Regions from separate parts of the Paracoccus sp. TOH genome, predicted to be linked through region 1. Evidence: riboswitches for the same ligand, from Rfam matches in the RefSeq annotation. Region 1 holds a riboswitch; the other holds the start of a gene.
What was found. A riboswitch is a leader RNA that binds a small molecule or an ion and turns the genes downstream of it on or off. The one in region 1 is predicted to bind thiamine pyrophosphate.

Region 2: it holds a riboswitch for thiamine pyrophosphate, as region 1 does, so the genes downstream of both, NBE95_RS09315 (TenA family protein) here and thiD (bifunctional hydroxymethylpyrimidine kinase/phosphomethylpyrimidine kinase) in region 1, are expected to answer to the same signal.

What each region holds. Positions count from the first base shown of each region.
Region 1 covers NZ_CP098360.1:919,889-926,888, reverse strand. The annotation lists gene aroQ (type II 3-dehydroquinate dehydratase) at 1-404, shown strand, start outside; gene NBE95_RS04540 (glycosyltransferase family 2 protein) at 401-1,204, opposite strand; gene NBE95_RS04535 (HAD family phosphatase) at 1,326-1,928, opposite strand; gene NBE95_RS04530 (nucleotide sugar dehydrogenase) at 2,088-3,254, shown strand; TPP riboswitch at 3,330-3,434, shown strand; gene thiD (bifunctional hydroxymethylpyrimidine kinase/phosphomethylpyrimidine kinase) at 3,507-4,334, shown strand; gene NBE95_RS04520 (FAD-dependent oxidoreductase) at 4,331-5,308, shown strand; gene thiS (sulfur carrier protein ThiS) at 5,292-5,489, shown strand; gene NBE95_RS04510 (thiazole synthase) at 5,491-6,255, shown strand; gene NBE95_RS04505 (thiamine phosphate synthase) at 6,252-6,848, shown strand; gene NBE95_RS04500 (HesA/MoeB/ThiF family protein) at 6,845-7,000, shown strand, end outside.
Region 2 covers NZ_CP098360.1:1,872,578-1,879,577, reverse strand. The annotation lists gene gorA (glutathione-disulfide reductase) at 1-771, shown strand, start outside; gene hflK (FtsH protease activity modulator HflK) at 838-2,076, shown strand; gene NBE95_RS09325 (SPFH domain-containing protein) at 2,076-3,203, shown strand; gene NBE95_RS09320 (AI-2E family transporter) at 3,295-4,488, opposite strand; TPP riboswitch at 4,670-4,785, shown strand; gene NBE95_RS09315 (TenA family protein) at 4,864-5,505, shown strand; gene NBE95_RS09310 (NUDIX hydrolase) at 5,509-5,841, opposite strand; gene NBE95_RS09305 (FYDLN acid domain-containing protein) at 6,053-6,376, opposite strand; gene NBE95_RS09300 (SprT family zinc-dependent metalloprotease) at 6,514-7,000, shown strand, end outside.

The DNA of each region.
Region 1 (7,000 bases):
ACCTGAACCTCTTGGGCCAGCGCCAGCCCGAGATCTACGGCAGCACCACGCTGGCCGACGTGGAGCGCGACTGCAAGGCGCTGGGGGCCGAGCTGGGGCTCGACATCGCCTTCCACCAGTCGAACCACGAAGGGGCCATCATCGACCTGATCCACCAGGCGCGGCTGAAGGCCCAGGCCATCGTCATCAACCCGGCCGCCTTCACCCATACTTCGGTCGCGATCCTCGACGCGCTGAACACCTTCGACGGGCCGGTGATCGAGGTGCATATCTCGAACGTCCACAAGCGCGAAAGCTTCCGGCACCATTCCTATGTCAGCCTGCGCGCCGAGGGGGTGATCGCCGGCTTCGGCAGCCACGGCTACCTGCTGGCGCTGCGCCACGTCGCCAAGCTGGTCGGCTAGGGGGCGGCGCCCGCCGGCCCCCAGATGCCGCGATTCTGGCGGAACCAGTCGTAGCAGGCGCCATTGGCCGGGCCGCGGCCCTTGCCCTGCCAGGAAAAATGCAGCAGCGCGTCGCAACGGGCCACCCGGCGCTCGCCGGGGGTGATGCCCTCGGCGTTCAGCCAGATCCTGACCCCGTTCAGCGCCAGGTTGCCCGACAGCCAGGGATCGTCGACGGTCCACAGCAACTCGGGAATGTCGAAGGCGCTGTCGGGCATGAATGCCGGGCGCAGCATGGCGCCGCCATAGCCCTTGAAGATATCGACATGACCCGAGCCCAGCCAGGGCGCGGGCTTGTGCAGGCCCAGCGTCGCCAGCCGCAGCAGCCGGTATCCCCAACCCTTGCGGCGCGGCAGGGCGCGGGGCTGGACCGTGCCTTCATGGCCGGGAACGAAGCCGCCCGCCTCGGCGATGACGCAATCGGGATGCGCGCGCCGCGCGGCCAGGAAGCGTGCGGTCCAGCCGCGGTCATAGATGCGGTCGTCATCGCAAAGCAGCAGCTCGCAATCCTGGCCGGCGAAATCGCGCACCGCCGGCAGGATCTTGGTGGCCGGGCCGAAATCCTCGTCGGTGCGGTGGATGCTGACGCCGCGCGGCACCTCGGGCAAGGCGCCGTCCCAGTCCGGAAAGCGGCGATAGCGCCGGGGAATGTACAGCCGCACCTGGTCGGGCGGCACCTGCTGGTTCAGCACCGAGCGCAGGGTGGGCCCCAGCTCGGCGAAGCGAGACGGGATCGAGGACAGGGTTATGACAAGCGTCACGCGGGGTTTCCCTCAGTTGGTCGTCTTTTCCGCCCGCAGGCAGGCCGCGGCTGCCGGGACAGCGCGGTCCCGGCGACTTATAGGCCCCTGGCTTACAGTTCGCTGACAGCGGCCGCGGCGCCTAGAACAGCCCGCGTCGGGCCAGTTCGGCGCCCAGCGCCTCGGCGTCGGTGAAATGGATGCCGTCCATGCCCAGCGCCCGGGCGCCCTCGACATTGGCGGGGCTGTCATCGACAAAGATGCAGTCCGCCGGCAGCAGCCCGTTTCGGTCCATCAGCAACCGAAAGATCGCCGGCGCTGGCTTCAGGGCGCCGACCTGCCCCGACACCACGATATCGGCGAAAAGGCTGCCTAGGCGCGGATGCAGCTCCAGCGCATGGGGCCAGGTTTCGGCCGCCCAGTTGGTGATGGCGTAAAGCGCGACATTGCGCGCCAGCAACGCCTCGGCGATCTCCCAGCTGCCCGGGATGGTCTTCTCGATGGTCAGGGGGAATCCCGCCAGATAGCCTTCGAGATGCCGTGCCGCGTCGCCATGTTCGGCGCGGGCGGCGGCCAGCCCCGCGGCAAAACTGCGCCCGCCATCCTGCAGCCGGTTCCAGGCCGGGAAGCCGATGCGCTCCATCCAGGTCTCGGCCGCCGCCCGGTCGGTGAAGACATCGGCAAAGGCCAGGGCCGGATCCCAGTCGATCAGCACCCCGCCCAGGTCGAAGATCACATGTTTCATCGCTTGCCTTTCCTCGCCTTCGGCTCTGCTGCCGCCATCTAATCGGGAAAGGCCGCACGATCCATGACAAAGGCGCCGATCTGCCGGCCGGGCACGCACCCGCTTCTGCAGGGCCGTAACCCGTGCTAAGCCGGTCCGAAACGCAGGAAGGCGGAACAGATGACGATTGCGGTTGCCGGGCTGGGCTATGTGGGCATGTCGGTCGCCGTGCTGCTGGCGCAGCACCACCAGGTCATGGCGCTGGATGTGGACGCCGCCCGGGTGGCCCAGGTGAACGGGGGCCGCTCGCCCATCGAGGATGCCGACATCTCGGCCTGGCTGGCCGGGAAACCGCTGAAGCTGCGCGCGACCGACGACGCGGCCGAGGCGCTGGCGGGGGCGGAATTCGTCATCATCGCCACGCCGACGAATTACGATTCGCGCTCGAACCGCTTCGACACTTCCAGCGTCGAAAGCGTGATCGCACTGGCCCGCCGCCACGCGCCGCAAGCCACCATCGTCGTCAAGTCCACCGTGCCGGTGGGCTTCACCCAGCGCATGCGGGACGAGACCGGCCATGCGGGCATCCTGTTCTCGCCCGAATTCCTGCGCGAGGGGCGGGCGCTTTACGACAACCTGCATCCCTCGCGCATCGTGGTCGGCGACCACGGCCCGGCGGCGCAGCGGCTGGCCGAGCTGCTGGCCGAGGGCGCGATCCGCAAGGACATGCCGGTGCTGTTCACCGGCTCGACCGAAGCCGAGGCGATCAAGCTGTTCTCGAACACCTACCTTGCCATGCGCGTCGCCTATTTCAACGAGCTGGACAGCTATGCCGTGGCGCGCGGTCTCGACCCGCGCGAGATCATCGAGGGCGTCGGCCTCGACCCGCGCATCGGCGACCATTACAACAATCCCAGCTTCGGCTATGGCGGCTACTGCCTGCCCAAGGACACCAAGCAATTGCTGGCCAATTACGACCAGGTGCCGCAAAGCCTGATCGCGGCGGTGGTGGACAGCAACCGCACCCGCAAGGATTTCATCGCCGAGCAGATCATCGCCCGCAAGCCCCGGCTGGTCGGCGTCTATCGGCTGGTGATGAAGGCGGGTTCCGACAATTACCGCGACAGCTCGATCCAGGGCATCATGAAGCGGATCAAGGCCAGGGGCATCCCCTGCATCGTCTACGAACCCGTGCTGACCGGCGAGGATTTCTTCAACAGCCCGGTGGTGCGCGACCTGGACGCCTTCAAGGCCCGGGCCGACCTGATCATCGCCAACCGCCAGTCGCCCGAGCTGGCCGACGTGCGGGACAAGGTTTACACCCGCGACCTGTTCGGCCGCGACTGACCCGCCGACTGGAACCGGCCGACCGGAACCGGCCCTTGCAAAGCCGGCGGCCAAGGCCTAGTGTCCCGCGCACGACTTATACACTTGGGGAGTCCCGCGACGGGGCTGAGAGGTGCCGGGCACCGACCCATCGAACCTGATCCGGGTCATGCCGGCGGAGGGAAGGGTAGAGTGTCGCGGCAGAACCCGTGCATCGGCCGCCACCCGTCCCCTTTCCCGACGCCCGGCAGCCCGGCGCATGAAAGGCGGGCCATGTCGGGATTGCAGCCCTATCCCATCGCGCTGACCATCGCCGGCTCGGACAGCGGCGGCGGCGCCGGAATCCAGGCCGACCTGAAAAGCTTCTCGGCCCTCGGCGTCTATGGCGCCTCTGTGATCACAGCGATCACCGCGCAGAACACCCGCACCGTCGCGGCGGTCGAGGCGGTCAGCCCCGCCATGGTCGCGGCGCAGATCGACGCGGTTTTCGGCGATCTCGAGGTGCGCGCCGTCAAGATCGGCATGGTCGGCGGCGCGGATGTGATCACAGTCGTCGCCGACCGGCTGGCGGCGCTGCTGGCCGACAACCCGGTGCCGGTGGTGCTGGACCCGGTGATGGTGGCGAAATCCGGCGACGCGCTCTTGGCCGAGGCAGCGGTCGCGGCGCTGCGCGAGCAGCTGATCCCGCTGGCGACGGTGCTGACCCCGAACCTGCCCGAGGCGGCGCAGCTTCTGGGGCGCGATCCCGCCGCGACGCCCGAAGCGATGCGCCGGCAGGGCGAGGCGCTCCGCGCCCTCGGTGCGGCCCATGTGCTGATGAAGGGCGGCCACGCGACCGAGGATACCTGCACCGACCTGCTGGTCGGGCCGCAGCCGCTGGTCCTGACCGCGCCGCGCCAGCAGACCCACAACACCCACGGCACCGGCTGCTCGCTGTCCTCGGCCATCGCGGCGGGGCTGGCGCAGGGCATGACGGTGCCCGATGCCGTGACCCGCGCTCATGGCTGGCTGCAAGGCGCCATCGCCGCCGCCGATGAGCTGTCGGTGGGGCTGGGCCATGGCCCGGTGCATCATTTCCACGCGCTCTGGAGACGGACATGACTGCGATCACCATTCTGGGCGCCGGGGTGATGGGGCTGTGTATCGCCACCGAACTGGCGGCGCGCGGCACCCTGCCCCGGATCATCGACCCGGCCGGCAAACCCGGCTCGCAGGCCTGCAGCTGGCGCGCCGGCGGCATGCTGGCGCCCTATTGCGAGGCCGAAAGCGCCGAACCGGTGGTGCTGCGGCTCGGCCTCGACGCCGCCGATTGGTGGCAGGCGCAGGGCGCCGAGGTCATCCGCCGCGGCACGCTGGTGCTGGCGCCGTCGCGCGATCGGGCGGAACTCGACCGCTTCGCCCGCCTGACCCAGACGCATCGGCCGGTGAGCGGCGACGACATCGCGACGCTCGAGCCGGAACTGGCCGGCCGCTTCCCGCGCGGGCTGCATTTCGCCACCGAGGCGCATCTGAACCCGCGCGCCGCGCTGCTGGCCCTGCGCGACCGGCTCGAGGCGCAGGGCATCCGCATCGAAACCGAGGGCACGCCCGCCGGCATGGTGGTCGATGCCCGCGGCCTGGCCGCCCGCGACCAGCTTCCCGACCTGCGCGGCGTGCGCGGCGAGATGCTGGTGATCCGCTGCCCCGAGGTGACGCTGACCCGCACCATCCGCCTGCTGCATCCGCGCATCCCCCTATATCTTGTTCCGCGAGGGGATGGCGTCTACATGATCGGCGCCACCATGCTGGAGACGGGCGGCAAGTATCGCGTCACCGCCCGCTCGGCGGTCGAGATGCTCTCTGCCGCCTATGCCCTGCATCCCGGCTTTGCCGAGGCCGAGATCCTGGAGCTCGGCTCGGATGCGCGACCGGCCTTTCCCGACAACCTGCCCCGCCTGCGCCGGCGCGGCGACACGCTTTACGCAAACGGCCTTTACCGCCACGGCTATCTTCTGGCCCCCGCCGTGGCCCGCATGGCCGCCGACTACCTTATCGAGGGCCGGAAACCGGAGTTCATGGATGAAGATCACCCTTAACGGAGCGGCGCGCGACCTGACCGGCCCGACCGTGCAGGACGCGCTGGCCGAGATCGGTCTGGGCGCGGCCAAGGTGGCGACGGCGCTGAACGGCGCCTTCCTGCCCGCCGCCGCCCGGCCCGCAACCACGCTGAAGGATGGCGACGCGCTGGAAGTCGTGGCGCCGATGCAGGGGGGCTGAAATGCCGGTCTTTTACGGAACCGAAGTCGCAAGCCCGCTGATGCTGGGCACGGCGCAATACCCGTCGCCCGCCATCATGGCGCAAGCGTTCCGCGCCTCGGGCGCCGGCATCGCCACGGTCAGCCTGCGGCGCGAAGGCGGCGCCGGGCAGGATTTCCACCGGCTGATCAAGGAGCTGGGCATCCCCGTCCTGCCCAATACCGCCGGCTGCCATTCGGTGCGCGAGGCGGTGACGACCGCGCAGATGGCGCGCGAGCTGTTCGGGACGCCCTGGATCAAGCTGGAAGTCATCCGCGACGACGACACGCTCTGTCCCGACGTGATGGCGCTGGTCGAGGCGGCGCGGCTGCTGTCCGAAGACGGCTTCCAGGTCTTTCCCTATTGCACCGAGGACCTGTCGGTCTGCGGCCGGCTGCTGGATGCGGGCTGCGCGGTGCTGATGCCCTGGGGCGCGCCCATCGGCTCGGGCCGGGGGCTGAACAACCCCTATGGCCTCCGCAGCCTCAGGGCGCATTTCCCCGATGTGCCGCTGGTGGTGGATGCCGGCATCGGCCTGCCCAGCCACGCGGCGCAGGCGATGGAGCTGGGCTATGACGCGGTGCTGCTGAACACCGCCGTCGCCAAGGCCGGCGATCCGGTGGCGATGGCCCGGGCCATGGCCCTGGCGATCGAGGCCGGGCAACTGGCGCATGGCGCCAACCCGATCGAGGCCCGCGACATGGCCGCGCCCTCGACCCCCCTTTTCGGCATGGCGGTGCTGGGATGAGATTGCCGCGCTTTTACCCGATCTTCGACAGCAGCGACTGGCTGCACCGCGCCCTGCCGCTGGGCGTGAAGCTGGTGCAGATCCGCATCAAGGATCAGCCGCCGGCCCGGCTTCTGGGCGAGCTGGCGCTGTGCCAGGAACTGTGCCGCGAACACGGCGCCACGCTGGTCGTCAACGACCACTGGCAGGCCGCCATCGACCTGGGCTGCGACTTCATCCATCTGGGGCAGGAGGATCTGGACACGGCCGACCTGCCGGCGATCCGCCGGGCGGGGCTGCGGCTGGGCGTCTCGACCCACGACCATGCCGAGCTGGACCGGGCGCTGGCGCTGAAGCCGGATTACATCGCGCTGGGGCCGGTCTGGCCGACGATCCTGAAGAAGATGAAATGGGAACAGCAGGGGCTGGACCGGGTGCGCGAATGGCGCAAGCTGGTCGGCGCGACGCCCCTGGTCGCCATCGGCGGCGTCACCCCCGAGCGCGCCCGCGAAGCCTTCGCCGCCGGCGCCGATCTGGCCTCGGCGGTGACCGACATCACGCTCAACCCCGACCCCGAGGGCCGGATTCGCGAATGGCTGCGGGTGGTGGCATGAACCGCTATGTCCGGCAGATGGTCCTGCCCGAGATCGGCGCCGAGGGGCAGGAACGCATCGGTGCCGCCCATGCGCTGATCGTCGGCGCCGGTGGGCTGGGCGTGCCGGTGCTGCAATACCTGGCAGGCAGCGGCATCGGCCGCATCACCCTG
Region 2 (7,000 bases), 950 kb from region 1:
GAGATGCGCCGCCATGTCACCGAGCAGTTGCGCGCCATCGGCGTCGACGTGCGGCTGGGCAGCAACCCGGCGCGGCTGGACCGCGAGGGGGGCGCCCTGCGCGTCGGCTTCGAGGACGGCGGCGCCGAGGTCTTCGACGCGGTGATGTTCGCCACCGGCCGCGCGCCCTATACCAAGGGTCTGGGCCTTGAGGAGCTTGGCGTCAGGCTGGGCCGCAAGGGCGAGATCGCGGTGGACGAATGGTCGCAAAGCTCGGTCCCCTCGATCTATGCCGTGGGCGACGTGACCGACCGGGTGAACCTGACGCCGGTGGCGATCCGCGAGGGGCACAGCTTCGCCGACACGGTCTTCGGCGCGAAGCCCCGCAAGGTCGATCACGGGCTGGTCGCCAGCGCCGTCTACACCCGCCCGCACGAGCTGGCCAGCATCGGCCTGACCGAGGACGAGGCGGAAAAGCGCGGCCCCGTCGACATCTATGCCGCCAGCTTCCGGCCCATGCGTTCGCTTTTCGCGGGCTCGGATGCGCGGGCGGTGATGAAGCTGATCGTGGACGCGGAAAGCGACAAGGTGCTCGGCTGCCACATCTTCGGCCCCGAGGCCGGCGAGATGATCCAGATGGTCGCCGTGCCCATGGGCATGGGGGCGACCAAGGCGGATTTCGACGCCGCCATCGCCGTGCATCCGACCCTGGCCGAGGAGCTGGTCACCATGCGCAAGCCCACGCGCCGGCTGGGCGATGACAAATCCGACAAACAGCACGCATCGGCTTGATTTTCCGGCCGAAGGCACCAGTTTCCAACGAGACGACAGACAAGCAGAGAGCGAGGCACGAGACGGATGGCGGGACAAGGCCCCTGGGGCGGCGGCGGAGATGACGGCAAGGGCGGCAGGCAGCCGCCGCAGGAAGGGGGCCAACGCCCCTGGGGAAGTGCCGGGGGCAACAATCAGGGCGGCCGCGACGACCGGCCGCAGGGTCCGCGCCGCGGCGACCAGATGCCCGAGATCGAGGACCTGGTGCGCAAGGGCCAGGATCGGCTGCGGGTGCTGATGGGCGGCAAGGGCGGCGGCGGTGGTCGCGGCAACGGTCCGCGCCGCCCGCAGGGCCCGCAATTCCAGATGAGCCGCGGCACCTGGGGGCTGGTCGGGCTTGCGGCGGTGGCGCTTTGGGCCTTCACCAGCTTCTACACCGTCAAGCCCGAGGAACGCGCGGTCGAGCTGCTGTTCGGCAAGCCGGTCGGCACCGGCGATCCGGGTCTGAACTTCGCGCCCTGGCCCTTCATCACCGCCGAGGTGGTGCAGGTCTCGGGCGAGCGCACCACCGAGATCGGCACCGGCCGCGCCGGGCCGATGGATTCGGGGCTGATGCTGACCCGTGACCAGAACATCGTCGACATGGCCTATCAGGTGGTCTGGAACATCTCGGATCCCGAGAAATTCCTGTTCAACCTGGCCGATCCCGAAGGCACCATCCGCGCCGTCTCGGAATCCGCCATGCGCGACATCGTCGCCCGCTCGGAACTGGCGCCGATCCTGAACCGCGACCGCGGCGCCATCGCCGACGATCTGAAACTGGCGGTGCAGAACACGCTGAACGATTACGAGGCGGGGATCAACGTGCTGCGCGTCAACCTGGACCGCGCCGACCCGCCGCGCGAGGTGATCGACAGCTTCCGCGAGGTGCAGGCCGCCCAGCAGGAACGCGACCGGCTGGAAAAGGAGGCCGACGCCTATGCCAACCGCGTGCTGGCCAGCGCCCGCGGTGAGGCGGCTGCGGTGATCGAACGCGCCGAAGCCTATCGGGCCGAGGCGGTGAACACCGCCGAGGGCGAGGCCGCGCGTTTCAACTCGGTCTATGACGAATATATCAAGGCGCCGGAGGTGACACGCCGCCGGATGTATCTGGAAACCATGGAAAAGGTGCTTGGCGGGGTGAACAAGGTCATCCTTGACGGCGAGGCCGGGCAGGGCGTTGTGCCCTATCTGCCGCTGGATCAGTTGCGCAGCGGAGCACCCGCCGCGGGCAGCCGGAATTCGGGCAATGCCAATGCGGGCAATACCAGCGGGGGGAACCAGTGATGAACCGTGCGATCTCGCTTCTGGCACTGCCCTTCCTGGTCGTGGTCGCCGTGCTGGCGATCTCGGCGCTCTATATCGTCGATGTGCGCGAAAAGGCGCTGGTGCTGCGCTTCGGCGAGGTGGTCGAGGTGCGCGAGGAGCCGGGCCTTGGCGTCAAGGTGCCCTTCCTCGACAATGTGGTGAAATACGACGCCCGCATCCTCGGCCTGCCGACCCCGCCGATGGAGGTCACGCCGCTGGACGACCGCCGCCTGGTGGTGGACGCCTTCGCGCGCTGGCAGATCACCGATGTGGTGCAGTTCCGCCGCGCCGTCGGCGGCGGCGGCATCGAATTCGCGCAAAGCCGGCTTGAGCCGATCGTGACCAATGCCATCCGCCAGGTGCTGGGTTCGGTGCCCTCGACCACGGTGCTGTCGGATGACCGCACGGCGCTGATGAACCGCATCCGCGACCTGGCGCGCGAGGATGCCAAGGATCTGGGCATCCGCGTCATCGACCTGCGCCTGACCCGCACCGATCTGCCCGAACAGAACCTGACCGCGACCTATGCGCGGATGCGGGCCGAACGCGAGCGCGAGGCCGCCGACGAGATCGCCCGCGGCGGCGAGGCCGCGCAGCGCGTCCGGGCCGCCGCCGACCGCACCGTGGTCGAGCTGACCTCGGAGGCAAGGAAGCGCGCCGAAGTGGTGCGGGGCGAGGCCGATGCCCGCCGAAACGCCATCTATGCCGATGCCTTCGGCCGCGATCCCGAGTTCTTCGCCTTCACCCGCTCGATGACCTCCTATGAACGGGCGCTGCGGGGCGAGAACAGTTCGCTGGTGATCCAGCCGCAAGGCGAGTTCTTCGACTATCTGCGCAATGACGGGTCCGAGCGTGCCAACCCGGTGCCGGCGCCGGCCCCCAAGGCCGGAGCCGAGACCGGGACCGAGACCGGGGCCGAGGAACCTGCGGCCGAGACCGAGGGCGCGTTGCAGCCGGGCGAGACGCCCGCGCCGACCGAGACCAATCGCGAGGGCCAGCCGCTCGGCTCGAATGCGGGGGTGACGCTGACGCCGCTGCCCGAAACCCTGGCGAGCCCACCGCAAGAGGAATCGGTGGTGCCGCCGGCGCCGGCGCCGGCGGACTGAACCGCGGCCGACGACGAAAGAAACGGCGGGGCGCCTTCTGGGCGCCCCGCCTTTTTCATGCCGCAACGGTCCGGGCCGGGTTCAGTCGGGTTCAGTCGGGTTCGGCCAGCAGGCTGTTGCGGCGCGTCTCGTCCTCGGCGATCTCGCGCTGCCATTCCCGCCAGATCGAGACCAGCAGCGCCATCAGCACCGGTCCGACGAACAGGCCGACGATGCCCAAGGTCTTCACCCCGCCGATCAGCCCGAAGAAGGTCGGCAGGAAGGGCAGTTTCACCGGCCCGCCGACCAGAACCGGACGGATGGTCTTGTCGACGACGAACAGCTCGCAGGTGCCCCAGATGAACAGCGCCGCGCCCTCGACCGGCGAGCCGCTGGCGGCCAGGTAGATCGAGACCAGCGTGAAGCTGAGCGGCGCACCGCCGGGGATCAGCGCCATGAAGCCGGTGATGACCCCGAAGGTCACCGGCGAGGGCACGCCGGCCAGCCAATAGGCCAGACCCAGCACCACCCCCTCGCCGATGGCGATCAGCGTCATGCCGGTCACGGTCGAGCTGATGGTGGCCGGAACCACCCGCGACAGCCGGCTCCAGCGGTCCGGCAGGATGCGTCGGCCGACGCGGTCCACCTGCGCGACGATCCGGTCGCCGTCGCGGTAAAGCACGAACAGCGTGATCAGCATGAACAGCAGCGTCAGCGCCAAGTGGAAGGCCAGCGAGCCCGCCGTCACCGCGCCGCGATAGATCGCGCCGATATTCGAGCCGCTGACCAGTTGCACGATCTCGCTGATCCCGCCGGGCCGGCCGATATAGGTCTGCCAGTTCTCGTTCAGCCAGTCGCCGATCTGCGGCAGATCGACCATCCAGGCCGGCGTGGGCGCCCCGGCGCTGTTGACCAGGATCGCCCAGTTGATCCAGTCCCGCAATTCGCGGAAGGCATAGACCAGCGCCAGGGTCAGCGGCACCACCAGGAAACAGACCAGCACCAGCACCAGCAGCGCCGCGGCTCCGGTGCGGCCCAGGTTCAACCGGAAGGCGGCGCGGTTGCGCAGCGGCCAACTGGCCAGCGCGATCACCATCGCCGCCAGCACCGGCACCAGAAAGCCGTGGAAGAAATAGATCGAGGCCGCGACGATGGCCAGCAGCAGCCAGCGCGCGGCCGAGATATTGGTCACCAGGGGCGGGCGATGCAGCCGCAACCCGGTCTGCCTGGCATGTTCGCCGCGCTGCGTCTGCTGCTCTGCGAATTCGGTCCTGCGTTGTCGGTCCGGCATATCGCCTGTGGTCATTGTCTCCGGTCCTGGTTCGGCGCCGGCCGGCGCGTCATGCTGCAACGAGATAACAGATCGCCCGCCGCTGCAAGCCGGAATGCCGGCGCAAGGCGGGCGGACGCGGCAAGGCGCGCTCACGATCCTGTGGACCACGGGCATGTCAGGGGCGTGACAGCGCCGGCCGGCGCGGCTAGGGTCGCGCCCGACCAAGGGGAGTCCCGGCAAGGGGCTGAGAGACTGCAGGCACAAGCGGCGCGGTGACCCTTAGAACCTGATCCGGATCATGCCGGCGAAGGGATGGTATGGACCTGTCTGCCCCATGCCTCTCCCTGGCCGGCCTCACCCGCGAGGCCATGACGGAAAGCCGGTCTCGCCCCATGACAGGAGGACAGCATGTCCGAACGTTTCTCTGAAATCCTGCGCCGCGAATGCGCCGCCGACTGGACGGCGGCCACCGGCCACCGCTTCGTGACCGACCTGTGCGACGGCAGCATCGCCGATGCGACGATGGCGGCTTATCTGGTTCAGGACCACCGTTTCCTCGACGCTTTCCTGACGCTTCTGGGTGCGGCCATCGCCTCGGCCGACCGTTTCGAATCGCGGCTGCGCTTCGGCCGCTTCGCCGGCATGGTCTCGGGCGAGGAGAACGACTATTTCCTGCGCGCCTTCGCGGCGCTCGGCGTCAGCGAGACGCAGCGGGCCGCCATTCCCGACAAGCCGCCCACCGCCGGTTTCCAGGCGCTGATGCGCGAGGCGGCGGCGACGCGCGCCTATCCCGCCGTGCTGGCGGTGCTGGCGGTGGCCGAGGGGCTCTATCTCGACTGGGCGCGCCGGGCGCCGCAGCCGCTGCCCGAAAACTTCGTCCATGCCGAATGGATCACCCTGCACGATAATCCCTTCTTCCGGGATTTCGTCGCTTTCCTGCAGGCCGAACTGGATCGCACCGGCCCCGCCGCGGCCGGGCAGGCCCGCGATTTCTTCCGCCGCGCGGTGCGGCTGGAGGTGGAGTTCTTCGACGCGGCCTATCAGCCCTAGCCGTCAATCCCCGACGATCTCGACCGGAAGCGGGCCAGCCGGCGGCCCGTTTTCCCGATAGTCCAGCACGATGCGCCGCAGCGCCGTCGGCGCGATGCGCTCGGCGCTGTGGCGCAGCTCGGGCAGGCGCCACCAGCGGAACTCGCGGATCCTGCCGGCCTCGGGCGCGGCCTGGACGGCGGGGCGAAAGGCGGCGGTCTCGATCAGGAAGTAATCCTCGGACTGCCGCCAGCGGCGCTGGCCCAGCGTCATCGTCACCCGGCGGCGCCAGACCAGCGGGCCGGGGGCGGGCAGGGCGAAGCCCAACTCCTCCATCAGCTCGCGGCGCAAGGTCACCTCGGGGGTCTCGCCCGGCTCGGTGCCGCCGCCGGGGGTGATCCACCAGTCGCCGCTGCCTAATCCACCCGCATCAGCAGCACCCGGTCATCGGGCGTCAGCAGGATGGCGCGCATGGCCTGCCTGTCGATGATCCGCATGGCGCCCCCGAGCCAAGGAAAAGCCCCGGTCCGGCGGGTGCCGTCCGGGGCCGCTGTCGCATTGACGAGGATTATTCCTCGTCGCTGTCCGGCACGTCGGCGATATCGTCCAGCGACACGTCGCCGTCATCGTCGTCATCGTCCAGCAGATCATCGTCCAGATCGCCGGTATCGGCGTCATCGTCCAGATCGTCGTCATCGACCAGTTCGTTCTGATCCTCGTTCCGCGCCGCGGTCTTTTCCGAGATCAGCGAGCGCGACCGGCCGTTGGTCAGGCTTTCCACGGTGAATTCCGCGCCGCAGGCCGGGCAGGTCATCGGGTCGTTTCTCAAGTCGTAGAAGCGTGTGGCGCAATGGGGGCAAAGGCGTTTCGTGCCCCATTCCTCTTTGGGCATGGTATTCTCTTTTTCTGCCGCGTTCAGGTAAATCCGCTGTCCCCTGCCATAGCCGGGCGGGGCTGTCAAAGCCTTTTCCCCTTGCGGGCGGGTGGCGGTGCAGGGGAAAGATGGAGCAACAGGCAGGCCGTCGCAAGATGCGGGACAAGATGGACAGGATTCTGGTCGGAGGCGACATCCCGGTGACGCTGCGGCGCTCGGCCCGGGCGCGGCGCATGACGCTGCGCGTGGCGCGGGCGGGCGGCGAGGTGGTGCTGACCCTGCCCAGCCGCACCAGCCTTTCCGACGGCCGCGCCTTTGCCGAGTCGCGGGCGGAATGGCTGCGCCGCACCCGGGCCGGGATGCCGGCGCTGCAGCGGGCCGAGCACGGAGCGCTGCTGCCGGTCGAGGGTCGGCTGCGCCGCATCACCCCGGCCGAGACCCGGCGCGTCGCGCTGACCGAGGAGGCGCTGCTGGTGCCGCTCGGCCGGCCGGCCGGCGTGGTGGTCGAGGCCTGGCTGAAGCACCTGGCCCAGGCCCGGCTGGTCGCGGCCTGCGACCGCCATGCGGCGGCGCTGGGGCGCGGCTTCCGGGCGCTGGCGCTGCGCGACACCCGCTCGCGCTGGGGCAGCTGCACCCATGACG